DNA from 4 places in the Kosakonia beeri genome. Region 4 is predicted to be linked to each of the others. Evidence: predicted binding sites of a transcription regulator. Region 4 holds the regulator's gene; each other region holds the start of a gene.
The links. Region 4 encodes PhoB, which activates phosphate uptake and scavenging genes when phosphate is short. Its sites were predicted from a motif close to CTGTCATAAAACTGNCNNAT; they were not measured.
Positions count from the first base shown of each region.

Region 1: glpT (glycerol-3-phosphate transporter) is a predicted target of PhoB. The motif match lies at 1,438-1,457, and genes of this name have one in related genera.
Region 2: pitA (inorganic phosphate transporter PitA) is a predicted target of PhoB. The motif match lies at 2,376-2,395, and genes of this name have one in related genera.
Region 3: pstS (phosphate ABC transporter substrate-binding protein PstS) is a predicted target of PhoB. The motif match lies at 5,401-5,420, and genes of this name have one in related genera.

Region 1 covers NZ_CM135106.1:1,589,047-1,595,167, forward strand. Annotated here, with positions in the region: gene glpA (anaerobic glycerol-3-phosphate dehydrogenase subunit A) at 1-1,308, opposite strand, end outside; gene glpT (glycerol-3-phosphate transporter) at 1,584-2,936, shown strand; gene glpQ (glycerophosphodiester phosphodiesterase) at 2,949-4,016, shown strand; gene yfaE (class I ribonucleotide reductase maintenance protein YfaE) at 4,104-4,358, opposite strand; gene nrdB (class Ia ribonucleoside-diphosphate reductase subunit beta) at 4,358-5,488, opposite strand; gene nrdA (class 1a ribonucleoside-diphosphate reductase subunit alpha) at 5,542-6,121, opposite strand, start outside.
Region 2 covers NZ_CM135106.1:264,491-270,611, reverse strand. Annotated here, with positions in the region: gene ACUY4S_RS01220 (autotransporter family protein) at 1-1,000, shown strand, start outside; gene ACUY4S_RS01215 (BaiN/RdsA family NAD(P)/FAD-dependent oxidoreductase) at 1,046-2,239, opposite strand; gene pitA (inorganic phosphate transporter PitA) at 2,468-3,964, shown strand; gene uspB (universal stress protein UspB) at 4,065-4,400, opposite strand; gene uspA (universal stress protein UspA) at 4,856-5,293, shown strand; gene rsmJ (16S rRNA (guanine(1516)-N(2))-methyltransferase RsmJ) at 5,359-6,111, opposite strand; gene prlC (oligopeptidase A) at 6,116-6,121, opposite strand, start outside.
Region 3 covers NZ_CM135106.1:4,905,957-4,912,077, reverse strand. Annotated here, with positions in the region: gene ACUY4S_RS23200 (ADP-ribosylglycohydrolase family protein) at 1-657, shown strand, start outside; gene phoU (phosphate signaling complex protein PhoU) at 713-1,438, opposite strand; gene pstB (phosphate ABC transporter ATP-binding protein PstB) at 1,510-2,283, opposite strand; gene pstA (phosphate ABC transporter permease PstA) at 2,330-3,220, opposite strand; gene pstC (phosphate ABC transporter permease PstC) at 3,220-4,179, opposite strand; gene pstS (phosphate ABC transporter substrate-binding protein PstS) at 4,307-5,347, opposite strand; gene ACUY4S_RS23170 (hypothetical protein) at 5,786-6,121, shown strand, end outside.
Region 4 covers NZ_CM135106.1:3,803,474-3,809,594, reverse strand. Annotated here, with positions in the region: gene sbcC (exonuclease subunit SbcC) at 1-603, opposite strand, end outside; gene sbcD (exonuclease subunit SbcD) at 600-1,802, opposite strand; gene phoB (phosphate response regulator transcription factor PhoB) at 2,001-2,690, shown strand; gene phoR (phosphate regulon sensor histidine kinase PhoR) at 2,712-4,010, shown strand; gene brnQ (branched-chain amino acid transporter carrier protein BrnQ) at 4,419-5,738, shown strand; gene proY (proline-specific permease ProY) at 5,823-6,121, shown strand, end outside.

The DNA of each region.
Region 1 (6,121 bases), 2.2 Mb from region 4:
CGCCTCGCACTCGCAGACCAGGCTGCGGTTATGCCGGGTCGTACCGAGCCAGACCGGGGTGCGATCGCCGTGGCGGTACACGGCAGAACCGCGCAACGGCGTAGGCAGAGAGATAATTTTGCGCAGTGCCTGTTCGGCGGGGTCTTTGGAGCCAGGCAGCGGAGCACTGGCGGTGGTGCAGGCGCGAGTATGATTTAGTTTGCGGCAGACCGCGTCGGTTGCCCATTCTGCCATCAAGCGGTAGGTCATCAGTTTGCCGCCAGTGATAGTGATAAAGCCTTCCAGCCCGTCGCGGGCGGCATGATCCAGCAGCACAATTCCCCGGCTGACATTGCGTCCGCTCGGGTCGTCATCGCTGGCCACCAGCGGGCGTACCCCGGCATAGGCGCGCAAAATTCGCGTCTGTCCCATCACTGGTGCCAGTTTTTCGCCTTCGCGCAACAGAATGTCGACCTCTTCTGGCGTAACGCGAACGTTATCAATATCGTTGTAATCAATATGGGTCGATGTGGTACCAATCAGCGATATGGTATCGCCAGGCACCAGAATGTCAGCATCGGCGGGTTTGCGGCAGCGGTTGATTACATGTTGGTTAATGCGGTGATCGAGAATTAATAGCGCGCCTTTTGCCGGGAACATGCGAATACGCAAATCGGCGTATTCGGCAATGCGCTGGCCCCAGATCCCGGCGGCATTTACCACCACTGGCGCATGCAGTGTTTGTGTCTCGCCGCTGGCGGCATGACGAATGTGTACGCCGCTCACCGTGTCACCATGGCGTAGCAACCCGCAGACTTCGTGGCCGGTCAGGATAGTTGCGCCATGTTCGCGTGCATCCAGCATATTGCTTGCTGTCAGGCGGAACGGATCGACAGTGCCATCCGGAACGCGCACTGCGCCTGTCAGTGCCGGATTGACGCTCGGTTCTATGCGCCGGGCCTCCTGCGGTGAAATGGCCTGTGCCGGAATGCCGGCCAGCTGACAGGCATCAATAAACTGGCGCTGCCACGCTAAGTCATCTTCAGGCAGGGTAATAAACAAGCCGTCGGTCGGCTCGATACAATGGCGGGCGATGCGTTTGAGGATGTGGTTCTCGGCGATACATTCGCGCGCCGACTCGTTGTCGGTCACGGCGTAACGCGCGCCGCTGTGCAGCAGACCGTGGTTACGGCCCGTTGCGCCGGTCGCAATGTCATGGCGTTCAAGCAGCACGGCACGCAGGCCACGCAGGGCACAGTCACGAGCGATACCGGCCCCCGTCGCGCCGCCACCAATTATGATCACATCGTAGTCACTGGAATTGCGCATGGTCGCGTCCTTTTGTTCGACGTTCTTTAACGACCATTTAGCCACACTCTTGCTGTGGTTTGTTTGATATCGCGCATATTCGAACAAAAAACGAAAGTGAAACGCGCTTTCATGCGTGTTTTTAGACTTTTGTCATATTTCTGTAACATTATGTGCGACAACTCACCCTCTCTGAATAAAACTTTCAATACAATTCGCGACGACTAACTCCTGTTATGTTCGTTTTCACTCATTGATGACAGGCATCATGAGTTCATTGCGCCATGGAGGCCGCTATGTTGAGTATTTTTAAACCCGCCCCCCATCAGTCGCGTCTGCCGGCAGAGCAGATCGATACGACCTACCGTCGTTTACGCTGGCAGATATTTCTGGGGATTTTCTTCGGCTACGCAGCCTATTACCTGGTGCGTAAAAACTTTGCGCTGGCCATGCCGTATCTGGTTGAGCAGGGGTTTTCACGCGGGGATTTAGGCTTTGCCTTGTCCGGTATTTCCATTGCTTATGGTTTTTCCAAATTTATTATGGGTTCTGTTTCTGACCGCTCGAACCCACGCGTGTTTCTGCCTGCCGGGCTGATTCTGGCGGCCGCGGTGATGTTGTTTATGGGGTTTGTGCCCTGGGCGACATCGAGCATTATGGTGATGTTTGTGCTGCTTTTCTTGTGCGGCTGGTTCCAGGGGATGGGCTGGCCGCCGTGTGGGCGCACCATGGTGCACTGGTGGTCGCAGAAAGAGCGCGGTGGGATTGTGTCGGTATGGAACTGCGCGCATAACGTCGGCGGCGGTGTGCCGCCCCTGTTGTTCCTGCTGGGTATGGCATGGTTCAACGACTGGCATGCCGCGCTGTATATGCCTGCCTTTGCCGCGATTGTGGTTGCGATTTTTGCCTTCGCATTAATGCGCGATACGCCGCAGTCTTGCGGTTTGCCGGCGATTGAAGAATACAAGAATGACTACCCGGATGATTATACCGAAACGCACGAACAGGAACTGACAGCAAAGCAGATCTTCATGCAGTACATCCTGCCTAACAAGCTGCTGTGGTATATCGCGGTAGCCAATGTGTTTGTCTATCTGCTGCGTTACGGCATCCTCGACTGGTCGCCAACCTACCTGAAAGAAGTGAAGCATTTCGCGCTGGATAAATCCTCCTGGGCGTACTTCTTTTATGAATATGCGGGTATTCCCGGCACGCTGATCTGTGGCTGGATGTCAGATAAGGTCTTCCGGGGGAATCGAGGTGCCACCGGGGTGTTCTTTATGACCCTGGTGACCATTGCGACAATCGTTTACTGGCTTAACCCGCCGGGAAATCCGACCCTCGATATGATCTGTATGATTGTTATTGGTTTCCTGATTTATGGCCCGGTGATGCTGATCGGTTTGCATGCGCTGGAGCTGGCGCCGAAAAAAGCGGCGGGGACAGCAGCAGGCTTTACGGGTCTGTTTGGTTACCTTGGCGGTTCGGTCGCGGCCAGCGCCATTGTTGGCTATACCGTCGATTACTTCGGCTGGGATGGCGGCTTTATGGTGATGATTGGCGGTAGCATTCTGGCGGTATTGTTGCTGATTGTGGTGATGATCGGCGAGAAGCGCCATCATGCCGAGCTGCTTGCGCGTCGCTCATAACAGGAAGCTGAGATGAAAACGACATTTACCCGTCTTTCCACCGGCCTGCTGCTGGCCGGTCTGTTTGCCAGCCAGGCGCCGGCCGCAGAAAAAATTGTTATCGCGCACCGTGGAGCCAGCGGTTACTTACCGGAACATACGCTACCGGCAAAAGCGATGGCCTATGCGCAGGGTGCGGATTATCTCGAGCAGGATCTGGTGATGACCAAAGACGATCACCTGGTAGTGTTACATGATCACTACCTCGATCGCGTCACCGATGTAGCCACGCGTTTTCCGGTTCGTGCCCGTAAAGATGGCCGTTACTACGCCATTGATTTTACGCTGGACGAGATCCGCTCGCTGAAATTCACCGAGGGGTTTGAACTGGAAAACGGCAAAAAAGTGCAGGTTTTTCCGGGGCGCTTCCCGATGGGCAAATCCGATTTTCGTATTCATACTTTTGAAGAAGAGATCGAATTTGTACAGGGGTTGAATCACTCGACCGGTAAAAACATAGGTATCTATCCGGAAATTAAAGCGCCATGGTTCCATCATCAGGAAGGCAAAGACATTGCGAGGAAAACGCTGGAAGTGCTGAAGAAGTACGGCTACACCCGCAAGGATGACAAGGTCTATCTGCAATGCTTTGACGCAAATGAACTGAAGCGTATTAAGCACACGCTGGAGCCGGAGATGGGGATGGATCTCAATCTGGTGCAGTTAATTGCTTATACCGACTGGAATGAAACGCAGGAACAGCAGCCGGACGGTAAATGGGTAAACTACAGCTACGACTGGATGTTTAAACCCGGTGCGATGAAACAGATTGCGCAATATGCGGATGGCATCGGACCGGACTACCCTATGCTGGTGGCGGAGGGCTCCACGGTCGGGCACGTTAAGCTGACGGCAATGGTCAAAGAGGCGCATGCCAGCCATCTTCAGGTGCATCCGTTTACCGTGCGGGCGGATAAGCTCCCCGATTACACCCAAAATGTGGATCAGCTTTATCAGGTGTTGTACAACCAGGCGGGCGTCGATGGATTGTTTACCGATTTCCCGGATAAAGCCGTGCAGTTTCTTCACCGGCAACCATAAATAAAAAAGGCCTGAAAAGGCCTTTTTACGTTGTCTCTGTGCAGGCCTGCCGCGCAGCATTGACCGGCAGGTTTGTGCTGACCCGATTTACATCTCGATTTCGATGTCGCCTTTTGCCCGGCAGCAGCAGGGCAAAATTTCCCCTTCGTTGATAAAGGCCAGCGGTTCGGCGATCCAGTCTACCTGGCCTGTTACCAGACGGCAGCGACAGGAACCGCAGTAACCTTCGCGGCACTGATATTCAACTTCTACCTGCTGTGACTCCAGCGCCACCAGCAGGGAAGGGTGTTCATCCCGGCACAGCACCTCAGTGCCGGAAAGACGTAGCGTTATGCGGCTCATCAGAGCTGGAAGTTGCTCAGATCGTCGGTATCCACTTCAGAGTCAATCTGACCGACCAGGTAAGAACTGACTTCCACTTCCTGCGGCGCGACCTGCACGTTATCGGACACCAGCCAGGTGTTGATCCACGGGATTGGGTTTGAACGCGTCTGGAAGGGTAAATCCAGGCCGACGGCCTGCATGCGGATATTGGTGATGTACTCCACGTACTGGCAAAGAATATCTTTGTTCAGGCCGATCATCGAACCGCCCTGGAACAGGTATTCCGCCCACTCTTTTTCCTGCAGTGCCGCCTGCACAAACAGGTCATAACACTCCTGTTTACACTCTTCAGCAATCTCTGCCATTTCCGGATCGTCCACGCCAGAGCGCAGCAGGTTGAGCATATGCTGCGTCCCGGTGAGATGCAGGGCCTCATCACGCGCAATCAGGCGAATGATTTTGGCATTTCCCTCCATCAGTTCGCGCTCGGCGAAAGCGAAGGAGCAGGCAAAGCTGACATAGAAGCGAATCGCTTCCAGCGCATTGACACTCATCAGGCACAGGTAGAGTTTCTTCTTCAGCTCGCGCAGGCTTACGGCGATGGTTTTGCCGTTCACGCTGTGGGTGCCTTCGCCCAGCAGATGCCAGTAGCTGGTCATTTCGATCAGATCATCATAGAAGTGCGAAATACCTTCCGCGCGTTTGAGGATCTGCTCGTTGGTCACGATATCGTCAAACACCACCGCCGGATCGTTAACGATATTACGGATGATGTGGGTGTAGGAGCGGGAGTGGATCGTCTCAGAGAAGGCCCACGTCTCAACCCAGGTTTCCAGTTCCGGAATCGAAATCAGCGGCAGCAGCGCGACGTTCGGGCTGCGGCCCTGAATGGAGTCCAGCAGCGTCTGGTACTTCAGGTTGCTGATAAAAATGTGTTTTTCGTGTTCCGGCAGCGCCTGGAAGTCGATGCGATCGCGGGAAACGTCAACTTCTTCCGGACGCCAGAAGAAGGAGAGTTGCTTTTCAATCAGCTTTTCGAAGATGTCATATTTTTGCTGATCGTAGCGCGCCACGTTAACCGGCTGGCCAAAGAACATCGGTTCCAGCAGCTGATTGTTTTTCGTCTGTGAAAAAGTGGTGTATGCCATTGAATGTGAGTCCTGTCTTGCGAAAGAAAAGGGCGGGTTTCCCCGCCCCTTCGTTAGATCTTACATGCGCCGCTTTCGCAGCCATCGTCCTGGATAGAAGGCACCAGGTCATCCTGTGCGTCTTCTGCGCCATCGCGAGTGTTTTGATAATACAGCGTCTTCACACCAAATTTGTAGGCGGTGAGCAAGTCTTTCAGCAATTGTTGCATCGGCACTTTGCCCGACGGGAAACGCGACGGATCGTAGTTGGTGTTGGCCGAAATCGACTGGTCGATAAACTTCTGCATAATCCCAACCAGTTGCAGATAGCCGTCATTGTTCGGCATTTCCCACAGCAGTTCGTAGGCATTGCTCAGTTTTTCGTAATCCGGTACCACCTGACGCAGGATGCCATCTTTCGAGGCTTTAATACTCACGTGGCCGCGCGGCGGTTCGATACCGTTAGTGGCATTGGAGATCTGCGACGAGGTTTCCGACGGCATCAGCGCAGAGAGTGTGGAGTTGCGCAGACCGTGCGTTTTAATGGACTCACGCAGCGTTTCCCAGTCGTAATGCAGCGGTTCGTTGGTAATACCGTCGAGATCCTTTTTATACGTATCGATCGGCAGAATACCCTGCGAGTAAGTGGTTTCG
Region 2 (6,121 bases), 1.4 Mb from region 4:
GCAGCTCTCTCCGGTGCAGAATATCGCCGCGGGCAGCACCGCATCGGCCGCATCGCTGAATGCGCTGTCTGTAGTGAGCAACCATGTCGACAGCGTGCGCCTGGCGCGTAACGGCAGCGTACAGCGCGGTATTGCCACCGGTGATGATCCGCTGGACTGGGCTGTCTGGGGCCAGCCATTTTATGGCAACGTTCGCCAGGGAATGATCGATAACGTCAGTGGTTACACAGCACACTACGGTGGACTGGTACTGGGGGCGGACCGCCAGATCGCGGAAGCCTGGCGCGCAGGTGGGGCAATGACTTACTCGCACGCGTCCGTTCGCGGCAGCGACAACTTAACAGGCAACCACACCGATGTGGATGCGTGGGGCGGCGTGGCGTATGCCAGCTGGAGCGGTAACCCGTGGTACGTCAACCTCTCGGCCAGCGTCACCCGCCAGCAGTTTGACAGCCAGCGTGTGATTGCGTTTGACGGCTTCTCTGGCCAGGCGAAGGGTAAGTTCAACGGCCTGCAAACCGTGACGAAAGCTGAAGCGGGTTACCCGATCCTGTTTGGCGAAGGGACGACGCTGACCCCTCTGGCCGCCATGAGCTATAGCTATTTGCACCAGAAAGGTTACCGGGAGCACAGCGACAGCGGTGCCGCACTCAACGTAGACAGCAGCCACAGCCAGTCTGTCCGCCACAGCGTGGGCGGCAAACTGGAGCACAGCTGGAGCACGCCAGCCGGGGATTTAGTACCGTTCGCACAGGTCATGTGGAGCCATGAGTACGACCGCAGCCGCACCGCAACCGGTGCCAGCTATGTGGCCGATTCCGTGGGGGAAACCCGCTTCACCAGCCTCGGCGCTACACCGGTGGCAGATACGGCGGATATCAGCGCGGGCGTTACGCTGGTGCAGGGCGATGATCTGAGCATTAGCGCACGCTACGACCTCTCTACCGCACCGCATTTTGATGCGCAGACGGTCAGCCTGCGCCTGCGTAAGTTGTTCTAAAACAATCACCCAGGGCCGCTCCCGTAGCGCAGCGGCCTTTCTGGGTTATTCGGCCGTCAGCGCCTGCGCGCAAGCCCAGGCGCTGGACCACGCCCACTGAAAGTTATACCCGCCGAGCCAGCCAGTGACGTCCATCACCTCGCCAATAAAATACAATCCAGGCACCTTACGGGCCTCCATGGTGCGCGAAGAGAGTTCATGGGTATCCACACCGCCAAGCGTTACTTCCGCCGTGCGATAGCCTTCGGTGCCATTCGGCTGCACCCGCCATTGCGTCAGCGTCATAACCAGATCGTCCTGCTCGCGGCTGTTCAGTTGCTTGAGGGTCACATCCGGGAGTTGCCCCAGTTGCTGCAGGCACTCCACCAACCGTTTCGGTAACTGCATGGCGAGCGTGTTTTTCAGGCTTTGATTCGGGTGCGCATCGCGCTGCTGATTGAGGAAAGTGTCCAGATCGCATTCGGGCAGCAGATTAATGGTGACAAATTCCCCTGGCTGCCAGTAACTGGAAATTTGCAGAACAGCCGGCCCTGAGAGCCCACGGTGGGTAAACAGCAAGTTTTCGCGAAACACAGTGCCATCTTCGGCGGTAATGATCGACGGTACAGAAACCCCGGAAAGGGTTTGCATCTGCTCCAGCAGCGGCTTGTGCAACGTAAACGGCACCAATCCTGCGCGGGTGGGCAGTACCTTTAAACCAAACTGTTCGGCGATTTTATAACCAAACGGCGAGGCTCCCAGGCCCGGCATCGATAACCCCCCCGAAGCGATCACCAGTTTTGCAGCCTGGACGCCGGCGCCATTCAGTTGCAGCGTAAAGCCCTCTTCGTTGCGCTCAACACTCAGCACTTCGCTGCGCAGGCGCTGCGTGACGTTGCCTTTTTCACACTCGGCAACCAGCATGTCGACAATCTGCTGGGCGGAGTCATCGCAGAAGAGCTGACCCAGCGTTTTTTCATGCCAGGCAATACCGTGTTTGCCCACCAGATCGATGAAATCCCACTGGGTATAGCGCGCAAGGGCAGATTTGCAAAAATGCGGGTTCTGACTCAAATAAGCTGCCGGCTCAACATAAAGGTTAGTAAAGTTGCAGCGGCCGCCGCCGGACATCAGGATCTTGCGGCCCGGTTTTTTGCCGTTATCCAGCAGCAATACCCGGCAGCCCGCCTGCCCGGCCAGCGCCGCACAGAACATTCCCGCCGCACCGGCGCCGATAACGATGGCATCAAACCTTTCCACAGCAGTTTCCTCATTTGAAAAACGTGGCGGATTGTAAAGAGTTCATGCTGGTCGCACCAGAGAGAATGCGCGCTCACAGAACATGATATTGAAAAATAAAAGATAATTTCCAAAATACCGGCCTTTGTAAGAAATAATGTCAAAAAAAATACATATTTCACTTTGCCCGCACACGCAATGTCCCTGATAATGCGCCGCGTTCATGTCCTCAAAATGGCGTAACGACTTATGTTACATTTGTTTGCCGGCCTGGATCTTCATACCGGGCTATTACTCTTGCTTGCTTTGGTTTTTGTTCTGTTTTACGAAGCGATTAATGGCTTCCATGACACTGCAAACGCCGTTGCAACAGTGATTTATACGCGCGCTATGCGCTCTCAGCTGGCGGTAGTAATGGCGGCGGTGTTTAACTTTTTCGGCGTGTTGCTGGGCGGGTTAAGCGTTGCATATGCGATTGTGCATATGTTGCCAACCGATCTACTCCTCAATGTCAGTTCTGCTCACGGTCTGGCGATGGTCTTCTCCATGCTGCTGGCCGCGATTATCTGGAACCTCGGCACCTGGTATTTTGGTCTGCCGGCGTCCAGCTCCCATACCCTGATTGGCGCGATTATCGGCATTGGTTTAACCAATGCGTTGATGACCGGTACCTCAGTGGTTGATGCGTTAAACATCCCGAAAGTGCTGAATATCTTCGCGTCGCTGATCGTCTCACCGATTGTCGGCCTGGTGTTCGCTGGTGGGCTGGTATTTATACTGCGTCGCTACTGGAGCAATACCAAAAAACGCGCCCGTATCCATATGACACCGGCGGAACGCGAGAAAATCGACGGCAAAAGAAAGCCGCCGTTCTGGACGCGCATAGCGCTGATCCTCTCCGCGATTGGCGTGAGTTTTTCACACGGCGCGAATGACGGCCAGAAAGGCATCGGCCTGATTATGCTGGTGTTGATCGGTGTTGCGCCAGCCGGATTCGTGGTGAATATGAACGCTTCCGGCTATGACATCACCCGTACCCGTGATGCCGTAAACAACGTGGAAACGTACTTCCAGCAACATCCGGCGCTGCTGCAAAAAGCAACGGGTGTGGATCCGCTGATCCCAACGCCGGAAGAAGTGACCACGCAGCCGGGTGAGTTCCATTGCCATCCTGGCCGCGCCATCATTGCGCTGGACCGCGCTAAAGCGATGCTGACAAACGTTGAAAGCTACGACAAACTGCCGGTTGAGCAGCGTAGCCAGCTGCGTCGCATTATGCTTTGCCTCTCCGATATTACCGATAAAGTAGCGAAGCAGCCGGAAGTCAGCGCTGACGACCAGCGTCTGCTGAAGAAACTGAAAGGCGATATGCTGAGCACCATCGAGTATGCGCCTGTCTGGATCATTATGGCGGTGGCGCTGGCGCTGGGCCTCGGCACAATGATCGGCTGGCGTCGTGTGGCAACGACCATCGGCGAGAAAATCGGTAAGAAAGGCATGACCTACGCGCAGGGGATGTCTGCACAAATGACCGCCGCGGTGTCCATCGGTCTGGCGAGTTATACCGGTATGCCGGTATCCACGACTCACGTGCTCTCCTCTTCCGTTGCCGGGACGATGATTGTCGATGGCGGTGGCCTGCAACGCAAAACGGTCACCAGCATTCTGATGGCCTGGGTATTTACCCTGCCAGCCTCGATTATTCTGTCTGGCGGGTTGTACTGGATTGCACTGCACCTGATTTAACGGTTTGCACGCATGACAAGAACGGGTCAGGAAACTGGCCCGTTTTTTTTGGCTCCTACAACGGCAGAGCGGCGCGTTTACCGCCCTGCGGCGCAGCGGCTTAATGCCAAATCATCAACGCAATCAAACTCACCACTACGAGACCGCACAGCGAACTGGTCAGGATGAACTGCCGACGTACCCTTTCGCAGCGGCGAATGAATTCGTCGTCATGGTGATCGCGATAGCGCTGGGCGTAGATGTACCACACCAGCCGCATCTGCTTGCCCGGTTGACCGTGGGACGTGAAAAATCCGCCGCCATCCACGTATTGATAGAGTAAGGGGTCACAACCTCGAAGTACCACTAACAGTGCGCGCAACGATGAGTAATAACGCACCATGTTAACCACACAGACGACACACAAGGCCCAAAACAGCGCTACAGTGCTGATCACCATATCCCCTCCCCTGGCGATCCCCCCACGAAGACAAACTCCGCGACGACCGCTCCTGGATACTCAACCAAGTCAGACAATGAAGAGTGTTACCAACGCCGGACGGGGCGACAGCGCAGGCGGTGTCCCGCAATTGACCTTGGCTTCCTGCCCGAACAATTGTGGGACACCGTCTGTTTTCCGTACGGTTTATTAATAGTGTAGGAGAAAGGGATCTTTTTTTGCCACTCGCTTTATCATCTACCCTGCATCTGGCTGTAAATATCCCTTAAGTGAATCGTGATCCAGGTTGATTGACGGTGATATAAGAGAGTTATAAGGTAGAAATATCTTCACAAAGAGATCCTTAAGGCCGGGCGCTACCCGCTCACGTGAAACGCAGGACGCGGGCGCAGTGCACACACATCAGGGGCACTCCCCGATGGTCATCGACAACTTATGGAAGGAGTAACACTATGGCTTACAAACACATCCTCATCGCAGTTGATCTCTCCCCTGAAAGCAAATTGCTGGTTGAGAAAGCAGTATCCATGGCGCGTCCTTATAACGCGAAGATTTCCCTGATTCATGTCGATGTAAACTACTCCGATCTTTACACTGGCCTGATCGACGTTAATCTCGGCGATATGCAAAAACGTATCTCTGATGAAACCCATCAGGCGCTGACTGAGCTGTCCACCAATGCCGGTTACCCGATTACCGAAACCCTGAGCGGCAGCGGTGACCTGGGCCAGGTGCTGGTAGACGCCATCAAAAAATACGATATGGACCTGGTGGTTTGCGGTCATCATCAGGACTTCTGGAGCAAGCTGATGTCTTCCGCACGCCAGCTAATCAATACCGTTCATGTTGATATGCTGATTGTCCCGCTGCGCGATGAAGACGAGGATTAACACCTCCTACACGGCGGCGCATTAACCTGAATACCGCCCGGCCCGCGCAACGCGGCCGGGCTTTTTTATTCCCCGGAACCGGGATAAATATCAAAACGGTGGCTTTTGGTCACCACCGCCGACTGCGTAGCAATCCCCGCCAGCGGCGGCGCGTAATCCGGTCGCTTCACCACCACGCGTTTAATGGCAAGACGACGCGCCGGTTCGAGTAATCCGTCGGCATCCAGATCCGGCCCGACAAGCGACTGAAACACCCGCATCTCCTTTTTCACCAGCGCACTTTTTTGCTTATGCGGAAACATCGGATCGAGATAGACCACCTGCGGGCGCGGGGTGATATCTGCGAGCCCGGTCAGACTGGAGGCATGGATCAATTGCAAACGCTCGCGCAGCCACGGGCCGATTTCCACATCCGCATAGCCGCGGTGCAGGCCATCTTCCAGCAAGGCCGCAACCACCGGATTTCGCTCCAGCATGCGCACCCGGCAGCCAACCGACGCGAGCACAAACGCATCGCGCCCCAGCCCGGCAGTGGCATCCACGACATCCGGCAGGTAGCCGCCTTTAATACCGACCGCTTTGGCAACCGCTTCGCCGCGACCGCCGCCAAACTTACGCCGGTGCGCCATTGCGCCTGCCACAAAATCAACAAAAATGCCGCCCAGTTTGGGTTCATCACGCTTGCGCAGTTCCAGATGGGTAGGCGTGCGCACCAGTGCCATCAGGTTGGCATCATCCTGCTCCAGCCCAAAGCGAGCCGCAAGAACAGATAAGGCGCCGTCTCCGGCGCCTGTTTCATCCAGCAAACAAATTTTCAACGCGTTAGCC
Region 3 (6,121 bases), 1.1 Mb from region 4:
CTGAACTGGTGGAAGTGGGGTTATTTAAGCTCAACGGGTCACTGCTTTGACATCGGCATGACCGTGGCGGGCGCGCTGCAAAAATTCGCCAATGATGGCGAACCGTTTGCCGGTTCCAGCGATCCGCGAACCGCGGGTAACGGCTCGCTGATGCGTCTTGCTCCTGTGGTGTTGTGGTATTACCCGGATGTGACGCAAGCGCTGGAGTATGCCGAAGCCTCCTCACGCACCACGCATGCCGCGCCGGAAGCTGTCGCCAGTTGCCGCCTTTTTGCTCAAATGTTGATAAATGCGCTGAACGGAAAAAACAAGCACGACATAGTGACGGCTATTCCGCAGTTACCGGAGCCCGAAAAACTTCGCCACATTGCAGAAGGTCGCTATCTGCAAAAATCACGGGCGGACATCTTCGGCACTGGCTACTGCGTCCAGAGCCTGGAAGCCGCGCTGTGGTGTTTCATGCAGGGTCATGATTTTGAAGAGACGATCCTGCTGGCCACTAACCTTGGCGATGATGCAGATACCACTGCCGCCATTGTCGGCCAGCTTGCTGGTGCTTATTACGGCGTGAAGGGCATCCCGCAACCGTGGCGTGAGAAGCTGTGGCAGTGCGAAGATATTGAAAGCATGGCCTCCAGGATGCTGGAGAAAGCCTGAAACAAAAACCCCCTCAGCAACGAGGGGGTTCTTTTTAGCGATAACGCGTGAGTCTTTATTCCTTTGGGTCTTTCCCGGCCAGCAACTTATCCAGCTCGTCACCACCCACGTGACGGAAATCCTGTCCCTTCACGAAGTAGAAAATGTATTCGCAAATATTCTGGCAACGGTCGCCGATACGCTCGATAGATCGGGCGCAGAACAGCGCAGTCAGAACACTGGGAATAGTACGGGAATCTTCCATCATATAGGTCATTAACTGACGCACGATGCCTTCGTATTCCTGATCCACTTTTTTATCTTCGCGGTAAATGCGCACGGCTTCGTCCAGATCCATGCGGGCGAATGCATCCAGCACATCATGCAGCATCTGCACGGTGTGGCGACCCAGCGACTCCAGGCTCACCAGCAGTGGCTGGTGCTGTTGAGAAAATTTCTCCAGCGCCGTACGGCAAATTTTATCCGCCACGTCGCCAATACGTTCCAGCTCGGCAATGGTCTTGATAATGGCCATCACCAGACGCAAATCGCTCGCTGTCGGCTGGCGTTTAGCAATGATACGCACACAGGCTTCATCGATGGCGACTTCCATCATATTCACCTGTTTGTCGCCTTCAACAACGCGCTTTGCCAGCTCGCTGTCCTGGTTGTGCATGGCGGTGATCGCATCAGAAAGCTGCTGCTCCACCATCCCACCCATGGTCATTACCTGAGTGCGAATGCTTTCCAGCTCAGCGTTGAACTGCCCGGAAATATGTTTATTAAGGTTGAGGTTGTCCATGGTTCAACTCCAAATGCCCGACAAAATTCTCGTGAATACAAGGTTGCTTAAACCTTTGCGGCTCGGGCATATCAACCGTAGCGCCCGGTAATGTAGTCTTCGGTTTGTTTCTTTTTCGGCTTGGTGAACAGATCATCCGTATTGCTAAACTCAATCAGTTCACCGAGGTACATAAATGCCGTGTGATCGGAACAACGCGCAGCCTGCTGCATGTTGTGGGTAACGATAACCACGGTGTAATCCTGTTTCAGTTCAGTGATCAGTTCTTCAATGCGACCGGTTGAAATCGGGTCAAGTGCCGAACACGGCTCATCCAACAACAGCACTTCCGGGCGGATAGCGATCCCACGAGCAATACACAGGCGCTGCTGCTGACCACCGGAGAGAGAGTACCCGCTCTGATGAAGTTTATCCTTGGTTTCATTCCATAATGCGGCCTTGGTCAAAGCCCATTGCACACGTTCGTCCATATCGGCACGGGAGAGCTTTTCAAACAGACGCACACCAAAAGCGATGTTGTCGTAAATCGACATCGGGAACGGCGTCGGCTTCTGGAAAACCATGCCGACTTTCGCACGCAACAGCGCGATATCCTGCGTATTGGTAAGGATGTTGTCACCATCCAGCAGGATCTCGCCTTCGGCGCGCTGCTCCGGATAGAGTTCGAACATTTTATTGAAAGTACGCAGCAGCGTTGATTTACCACAGCCTGAAGGCCCGATAAACGCCGTCACCTGATTTTTGGCAATATCCAGGCTGATGTTTTTCAGTGCATGGAATTTGCCGTAATAGAAGTTCAAATCACGAACCTGAATTTTGCCCGGCGTCGTCTCAACCATACTCATTTATTTCGTTCCTCAACTCGACGCCGCTGTCGCCGCGTCGCAAAAATTAACCGTGTTTACTCTTCGCGAAAATCACGCGCGCCAGAATATTCAGCAACAGTACACAGAGTGTAATAATCAGAACCCCGGCCCAGGCCAGCTGTTGCCATTCGGCAAACGGGCTCATGGCAAATTTGAAAATCGTCACCGGCAAGTTCGCAATAGGCTGCATCATATCGGTGCTCCAGAACTGGTTAGAGAGTGCCGTAAACAGCAGCGGGGCAGTTTCACCCGCAATACGCGCAACCGCCAGCAGTACACCGGTCATGATCCCCGAGACAGAGGCTTTCAGGGTAATAGAGGCAATCATCTTCCACTTCGGGGTGCCCAGCGCATACGCCGCTTCACGCAGACTGTCCGGCACCAGTTTCAGCATGTTTTCCGTGGTACGGATAACAATCGGCACCTGCAACAGCGCCAGCGCAATCACGCCAGCCCAGCCGGAGAAGTGCTGCATCTGCGCGACCACAATGGTGTAGACGAACAGGCCAACCACAATCGACGGTGCGGAAAGCAGAATATCATTGATAAAGCGGATCACTTCCGCCAGTAGAGACTTACGGCCATACTCCGCCAGATAAATCCCCGCCAGAATGCCCAGCGGTGTACCGATAACCGTCGCCCAAAGGATCAGCAGACCACTGCCCGCCAGCGCATTCGCCAGCCCGCCCCCAGCCGTATTCGGCGGCGGTGTCATTTCGGTGAACAGTGCCAAAGACATGCCGTCGAAACCCCGTGAGACGGTAGACAGCAGGATCCACACCAGCCAGAACAAACCAAATGCCATGGTCGCCATCGACAATGTCAATGCAATCCGGTTTTTCAGACGGCGACGCGCCTGCATTTTACGACGTGATTCGGCCAGCTCTGCCGTGCTTTGCATTTCAAGCGTAGCCATCAGCGTGCCCCCTCATTTTTTGCCAGACGCAGGATCATCACTTTCGAGATGGCCAGCACAATAAAGGTGATCACGAACAGGATCAGGCCCAGCTCCATCAGTGCCGCTACATGCAATCCAGATTCGGCTTCGGCAAACTCATTCGCCAGCGCGGAGGTAATGCTGTTGCCCGGCATAAACAGCGAAGCGCTGTCGAGCTGATAGGTGTTACCGATGATAAAGGTCACCGCCATGGTTTCACCCAGTGCGCGGCCAAGCCCCAGCATAACGCCGCCTATGACCCCGTTTTTGGTGAACGGCAACACGATGCGCCATATCACTTCCCACGTGGTGCAGCCAATGCCATAAGCCGACTCTTTCATCATCACCGGCGTTTGTTCAAAGACATCGCGCATCACTGCCGCAATGTACGGAATAATCATAATAGCGAGGATCACCCCGGCCGCCAGAATGCCAATACCAAACGCCGGGCCTTCAAACAGCGCCCCCACAAATGGAATATTGGAGAGCACATTGCCCACCGGCTCCTGGAAATAGGTGGCGAACAGCGGAGCGAAGATAAACAGGCCCCACATGCCATAAACTATACTTGGAATGGCCGCCAGCAGTTCAATGGCGATACCCAGCGGACGTTTCAGCCAGTTCGGCGCCAGCTCGGTCAGAAACAGGGCAATACCAAAACTAACAGGAACCGCGATCAGCAGGGCGATAACTGAGGTCACGATGGTGCCGTAAATCGGTACCAGCGCACCATAGATATCGTTCGGCGCATCCCACTCTTTGGTCCATAAAAACGCGAAACCAAACTTCTGTATGCTTGGCCAGGCGGAGAAAATCAGAGAAACGATAATGCCACTGAGCAGCAATAGCACAATCAGCGCAGCCAGTCTTACCAGTGCGCTGAAGATCATGTCGCCTTTTTTACCCGGTGGGTTAAATGCCGGCTTGGTTGCAGCCATAAATTACTCTTTAGTTTAACGTCTTACGAATTCGCCCGTCGGCGCGTGTGCACGCTTACGGGCCTACAGAGAATCTGTAAGGCGAGTGGTGTAAGCGCCACCCGCCATATTCTTCAAAAATCTGCTATTAGTACAGTGCCTTACCGCTGCTGTCTTTCACGTTGGCTTTCCAAGCTGCGCGAACCTGGGTTACTACGCTTTCCGGCAGGGTGGCATAGTCGAGTTCATTCGCTTGTTTGCCGCCGTTTTTGTACGCCCAGTCGAAGAATTTCAGGACTTCAGCGCCTTGTTCCGGTTTAGCCTGCTCTTTATGTACCAGGATGAAAGTGGTAGAGGTGATTGGCCACACATCTGCGCCTTTCTGGTTCGTCAGATCCTGAGCAAAAGATTTGCTCCAGTCGATATCTTTCGCCGCGTTAGAGAAGCTAGTCTCCGTCGGGCTCACCGCTTTACCATCAGCGGACATCAGTTTGGTGTAGGTCAGGTTGTTTTGCTTAGCATAAGCATATTCAACATAACCAATGGAACCCGGCAGACGTTGTACAAATGCCGCGATACCGTCGTTACCTTTACCACCCAGGCCGGTCGGCCAGTTAACCGTAGAGCCGGAACCCACTTTTGATTTCCACTCTTCGTTCACTTTCGCCAGGTAGTTGGTGAACACGAAAGAGGTACCGGAACCATCGGCACGACGAACGACAGCAATGTTCTGTGAAGGCAGTTTCAGGCCTGGGTTGAGTTTCGCAATGGCTGCGTCATCCCATTTTTTGATATTGCCCAGGTAGATATCACCCAGCGTTTTACCGTCCAGCACCAGCTCACCGGATTTGATGCCCGGAACGTTGATAGCCAGTACAATCCCACCGATAACGGTCGGGAACTGGAACAGACCTTCCTGAGCCAGTTTATCGTCAGCCAGCGGAGCATCAGAGGCACCGAAATCCACTGTTTTAGCGGTAATTTGTTTCACGCCACCGGAAGAACCGATACCCTGGTAGTTAATCTTGTTACCGGTTTCTTTTTGATAGGTATCCGCCCATTTGGCATACACCGGCGCCGGGAAAGTTGCACCCGCACCTGTCAGGCTTGCAGCTGCGCTGGCGGCGAAAGCGCTCAGAGAAAAGGTCGCGGCGACAACAGTTGCGACAGTGGTACGCATAACGTTCATAATGTCTCCTGCAAGGGTCGTAAATCGTTGTTTGAGTTGCTACTCGGAGCAAAATAGGACACTTTGATGACAGTTATATGCAATGAATGTTACTGTTTAATGACAACGGAAAAATATCGTCACCAGCTCATTTAAAAATTAATAAAATCAATAAATTAAACAGCACCTACCACGGCATTGTTACCGAAATATTTTGTTTTTATGACATTCAAAAAATAGTTGAAAATCAGAATTTGTCATAAGGCATTTGTCGAACTAAAGCCGCTTTTTTTGCCTCCTGCAATCCCTTTCCTGTGGATTTTGCCATCATCCACCGCCGATTTTTAGTGCATCAAGACTACCGGGAAGAGGTAGCAGACAAGACCCTATGTTTCGTATTTATATAGCGGTGATGTGGCCCCCTTTTTGACGCAAAATATTGAATATTAAGGAATGAGAATGATCAAATCAGTAACTGTCGCTATCGGGCTGCTTACGTTTTTGCCTGCAACATATGGACATGCCGCCAGCAAAGCGGTTTATCTGAACACGAACGGTAATGAATCAAACTCTGTCGCCATTTTTGGGGCCAGAGACAGCGCGGGTAACGAAACCATCGGCCCCTCGTCCGAACTGAGAGTCAGCAAACTGAGAGATATTCAGGAAGATGCGCCGAAGCAGAAAAGAGACATCGAAGAGATGAAAAAAATGCTGTCGGACATTACACGCGACAACCAGAAACTGGAAAAGCGAAATGATGAATTAAGCCGCAACGTTGATGAATTAGCGCGCAGC
Region 4 (6,121 bases):
TTCCAGCCGGATTTTCGCCGCTTTATGTTTCTCAAACACCATGGCGGAAATTTGCCCGTAGATTTCGGTGCCGGTCAGCTCCTCCAGCAATTCGGCGCGCTCCCGCGGTTTGGCGTTCAGGAAGGCGGCAAATTGCCCCTGAGATAGCAGCATCGAACGGGTAAAGCGGCCGTAATCCAGCCCGGTGAGTGAGGCGGTCAGTTCCAGTTTGTCTTTGACTTTATCGGCCAGAATTTTGCCGCTGGCGCACATTGCCAGCTCAACGCGCGGTGCCTGCAGGTTGCCTTCGGCTAAACCTCTGGCGCGACTCTGGCTCCAGAAAGCGCGATACGCCACGCCTTTGACTTCAAACTCCACCTCTGCCAGGCATTCGGCAGTGTCCCGGGTCATCAGATCGTTTTGTGACTGCGATAAGGTGCTGAGGCGAGGTGTTTCGTGGTAAAGCGCAAGGCAGATGGCGTCGAGGAGGGTGGTTTTACCCGCGCCTGTTGCGCCAGTGATGGCGAACAGACCGTTACTCGCGAAGGGCTCTTCACTAAAGTCGATCTTCCATTCACCTTTCAATGAATTCAGGTTTTTTAGTCGCAAACTGAGAATTTTCATGCCTCTTTCTCCTCATCCAGCGCCTGCAATGCCTCACTGAACAAGGCCTGTAAACGCACGCTTTGCGTTTCGTCGAGCTCTTCATGCGCCAGGCGGCGGGCAAAAACCTCTTCGACTTTTAATTCATTGAGCGTTTCCCGCAGCTCGCCAGCAAGTATGCGCTCGCGATGTTCACGGCTGCGGCGAACTAACAGGACTTCCACGGGAAGGGCTTCGGTCACCTGCTGGATTTTGCGTTGCACATCCGCCAGGTAGTCATGGCTTTCGATTTCGATGTCCAGCCAGACCGGTTTGTCGGCAGGGGCATCGCGCCACTGTTCCAGTTGCTGGCAGATGGCGGCGAAATCACCTTTGATCACTGCCAGTTCCTGTGTGGTGGGAACATTAAGCGTGGTCACTTCGGCCAGTTTCCCCCCGGCAAAGCTCACAAGGTTAACGCTTTTGCTTTTACCGGTTTCATCAAAACTGAGCGGGATCGGTGAGCCGCAGTAACGAATGTGCTCCTCACCGCCAATTTTTTGCGCCCGGTGGATATGACCAAGTGCCATATAGTCAACAGGGGGGAAATTCTGCGCCGGAAAGGCATCCAGCGTGCCGATATAAATATCACGTACCGCGTCACTTTTGCTGGCACCAACGGTGGTCAAATGGCCGCTGGCGATAACAGGCAGCGCGCTATCGCCACGCAGAGTGCAGGCGTCACGGTACTGCTGTTGATAATAGTCAGTGATAGCCGCGAGCAGATGTTGCTGTTTTTGCAGGCCGGACAGACCCGCCTGACTCAGGACAATGTCGCGCGGACGCAGAAACGGCACCGGGCAAAACACGGCTCCGGGCTCGCCATTACGGCGGTGGAGCAGAAAAGGTGCCGCCCCGGCGCTGGCTACTACGGTCGTTTTCAAATAGGCCAGAATCTCTTTCGATTCATTGAGCGTGGCCACGGAGTCATGGTTGCCGGCCAGCACCACTAACTGGCAGCCGGTGCGCTGGAGTTTAACCACAAAACGGTTATATAACTCGCGGGCATAGCTCGGCGGTGAACCGGTATCAAAGATGTCGCCAGCCACAATGATCGCATCTGCCTGGTGGCTTTCGGCGTTTTCCAGCAACCAGTCGAGAAAAGCGTCGTGTTCGGCGGCACGGCTTTTACTGTAAAAGTTCTGTCCCAGATGCCAGTCAGAGGTGTGAATTATGCGCATAGCGGTTCCGTGGCGAAAAAACGTAAATCAGATTATAAACATTAAGCAGATGAGGGACATATCCGAATAAAAACAGGGATTGTCATCGCGTGCTGAAGAGGGTCATCTGACGGTCATGTTATTCATAAATCTGTCATAAAACTGACGCATAATGGCGCCGCTATATATACTGACGACTTAAATAAAACAGGGCAAATTATGGCGAGACGAATTCTGGTCGTAGAAGACGAAGCACCCATCCGTGAAATGGTTTGCTTTGTGCTCGAGCAAAATGGCTTTCAACCAGTAGAAGCTGAAGATTATGACAGCGCGGTGAATCAACTGAATGAACCCTGGCCCGATCTCGTTTTGCTGGACTGGATGTTGCCAGGTGGTTCAGGCATTCAGTTTATTAAACATCTGAAACGTGAAGCCATGACCCGTGACATTCCGGTAATGATGCTGACGGCGCGTGGTGAAGAAGAGGATCGCGTTCGCGGCCTGGAAACCGGAGCGGACGACTATATTACCAAACCTTTCTCGCCAAAAGAGCTGGTGGCGCGTATCAAGGCTGTCATGCGCCGCATTTCGCCGATGGCGGTGGAAGAGGTCATCGAAATGCAGGGGCTGAGCCTCGATCCCTCGTCTCACCGCGTAATGACCGGTGAAAATCCACTGGATATGGGCCCGACAGAGTTTAAACTCTTACACTTCTTTATGACTCACCCGGAACGTGTTTACAGCCGCGAGCAGTTGCTGAATCATGTTTGGGGAACCAATGTGTATGTGGAAGACCGTACGGTGGACGTGCATATTCGCCGACTGCGCAAAGCGCTGGAACACAGTGGTCACGATCGTATGGTGCAAACAGTGCGCGGCACGGGATACCGTTTTTCGACCCGTTTCTGAAATTTGACAGGAGTGTGACGCGTGCTGGAACGGCTGTCATGGAAAAGGCTGGTGCTGGAGCTCCTCCTTTGTTGTATCCCCGCCTTAATACTCGGCGTCATGTTCGGTTATCTGCCCTGGTTTTTACTCGCCGCGGTAACCGGGTTACTGATCTGGCATTTCTGGAATTTATTGCGCCTCTCCTGGTGGCTATGGGTTGATAAAAGTATGACCCCGCCGCCCGGCACAGGAAGCTGGGAGCCTCTTTTGTATGGGTTGCACCAGATGCAGATGCGCAACAAAAAGCGTCGCCGTGAACTGGGTAGCCTGATCAAGCGCTTTCGCAGCGGGGCGGAATCCCTTCCGGATGCGGTGATCCTCACCACGCAGGAAGGCGCTATTTTCTGGTGCAACGGTCTTGCGCAACAAGTGCTGGGGCTGCGCTGGCCAGATGATAGCGGGCAGAACATCCTTAACCTGCTGCGTTACCCCGAATTCACCCAATACCTGAAGAAAAAAGAGTTTACCCGGCCTTTGCACCTGGTGCTTAACAACGGTCGCCATCTCGAGATCCGCGTGATGCCCTACACGGAAGAGCATTTGTTGCTGGTGGCGCGCGATGTGACACAAATGCATCAACTGGAAGGGGCGCGGCGCAACTTTTTTGCCAATGTCAGCCATGAGCTACGTACGCCGTTGACCGTGTTGCAGGGCTACCTGGAGATGATGCAAGAGCAGACGCTTGAAGGCGCGCCACGGGAAAAAGCGCTGCATACCATGCGGGAACAGACCTCGCGCATGGAAGGTCTGGTGCGCCAGCTACTCACGCTGTCGAAGATTGAAGCGGCGCCGACATTGCCGCCCAACGAAACCATTGATGTGCCGATGATGCTGCGGGTCGTGGAGCGCGAGGCGCAAACCCTCAGTCAGCAAAAGCACACCTTTGATTTTGATGTCGACAGCAGTCTCAAAGTGCTCGGCAATGAAGAGCAACTCCGCAGCGCCATTTCCAATCTGGTGTATAACGCTGTCAACCATACCCCGGCAGGGACACATATTATCGTGAGCTGGCGTCACCTGGCGCAGGGGGCGGAGTTCAGCGTCGAAGATAACGGGCCGGGCATTGCCGCTGAGCATATTCCGCGTCTCACCGAACGTTTTTACCGGGTGGACAAAGCCCGATCCCGGCAAACCGGTGGCAGTGGCCTGGGGCTGGCGATTGTGAAGCATGCGGTAAACCACCACGAAAGCCGTCTCGATATTGTCAGTCAGCCAGGTAAAGGTACCCGCTTCAGTTTTGTTCTTCCGGAACGCCTGGTTGCCAAAAAAGCCGCTTCCTGAGCTCGCTGTCAGCTTATCTTTCCAGCGGTCTGTGAAAACAGACCGCTCATACGTACCTTGTCTCCATCCTGAAACGTATTTTGTACGCATGCTGCTTTTTTGTTCGCATGATCAGCCATGTGTTTTTCTTATAATTGGAATTATTCACTGGTAAGAATTCCCGTTGTAGTAGATGCATCTGGTTTTGCGATCCCACCTTGCCTTTAAACGTTATAAGCGTTTAAATTGCGCCCCGTACATCGTTATACCGACTGTATTTGCGTGGTAAATCGAAAAACTATTCTCCGCTACGTAATGCATAAAGCATTTCCCGCTGACTTTCAGCGATATAGACGTTGTATTGTTCGGTAGGGAAAGGCGAAAAAAACATCATTTTTACGACACCACATCCACAGGCAGTAACAAAATATGACCCATCACTTAAAACCACGAGACATTGTTGCTCTGGGCTTTATGACTTTTGCCCTCTTCGTAGGCGCAGGTAACATCATTTTTCCACCGATGGTCGGCTTACAGGCGGGTGAACACGTCTGGACAGCAGCCATAGGCTTTCTGATCACCGCCGTTGGCCTGCCCGTCCTTACCGTGGTCGCGCTGGCGAAAGTGGGTGGTGGCGTAGACAGCCTGAGCACCCCGATTGGCAAAGTGGCGGGCGTACTGCTGGCGACGGTGTGCTATCTGGCGGTGGGGCCGTTGTTTGCGACTCCGCGTACTGCAACAGTCTCTTTTGAAGTCGGGATCGCACCGCTGACCGGTGAAGGCGCAATGCCGCTGCTGATTTACAGCATCATCTATTTTGCGCTGGTGATCCTGGTGTCGCTCTACCCGGGTAAACTGCTGGATACGGTGGGTAACTTCCTGGCGCCGCTGAAAATTATTGCCCTGACGATCCTCGCCATCGCTGCTATTGTCTGGCCTGCCGGCCCGATCAGCCACGCGCTGGAAGCCTACCAGACTGCACCGTTTTCGAATGGTTTCGTGAATGGTTACCTGACGATGGACACCCTCGGTGCCATGGTGTTCGGTATCGTGATTGTCAACGCCGCGCGTTCTCGCGGTGTTACCGAAGCACGCCTGCTGACCCGTTACACGGTCTGGGCTGGGCTGATGGCGGGTGTTGGCCTGACGCTGCTCTATCTGGCGCTGTTCCGTCTCGGTTCTCACAGCTCAACGCTGGTGGAACAGTCTGCTAACGGCGCGGCGATCCTGCATGCCTATGTTCAGCATACCTTTGGTGGCGCGGGCAGTTTCCTGCTGGCCGCACTGATTTTTATTGCCTGTCTGGTGACGGCGGTTGGCCTGACCTGTGCCTGTGCAGAGTTCTTTGCCCAGTATCTGCCGCTCTCCTACCGTACGCTGGTATTTATCTTGGGTATCTTCTCGATGGCGGTTTCCAACCTCGGACTGAGCCATCTGATCCAGATTTCGATTCCGGTGCTGACGATGATCTACCCGCCGTGCATCGTGCTGGTGGTACTGAGCTTTACCCGCTCCTTCTGGAACAGTTCCACCCGCGTTATCGCACCGGCTATGTTCATTAGTCTGCTTTTTGGTATCCTTGACGGCGTGAAAGCCTCTGCCTTTGCAGAACACCTCCCCGCCTGGACGCAGCGTTTACCGCTGGCGGAGCAGGGACTGGCCTGGTTGATGCCAAGCCTGGTGATGGTGGTTCTGGCGGCAATCTGGGATCGCGCAGCGGGGCGACAAGTGACCTCCAGCGCGCATTAACAGCGGCAAACACGGCTTGTTTAACCACGGGGTGTCGTGCTCCGTGGTTTTTTATTTTTGTGTTGAATAATGGCAGTGGAAACGATGGAAAGTACGAATAAGCTGAAGCGTGGGCTAAGCACCCGCCACATTCGCTTTATGGCGCTGGGTTCGGCAATCGGCACCGGCCTGTTTTACGGCTCTGCAGATGCCATCAAAATGGCGGGGCCAAGTGTATTGCTGGCCTACATTATTGGTGGCGTCGCCGCGTACATCATTATGCGCGCGTTGGGCGAAATGTCGGTGCATAACCCTTCCGCCAGTTCCTTCTCCCGCTATGCCCAGGAAAACCTTGGCCCGCTCGCCGGGTATATCACCGGCTGGACGTACTGTTTTGAGATCCT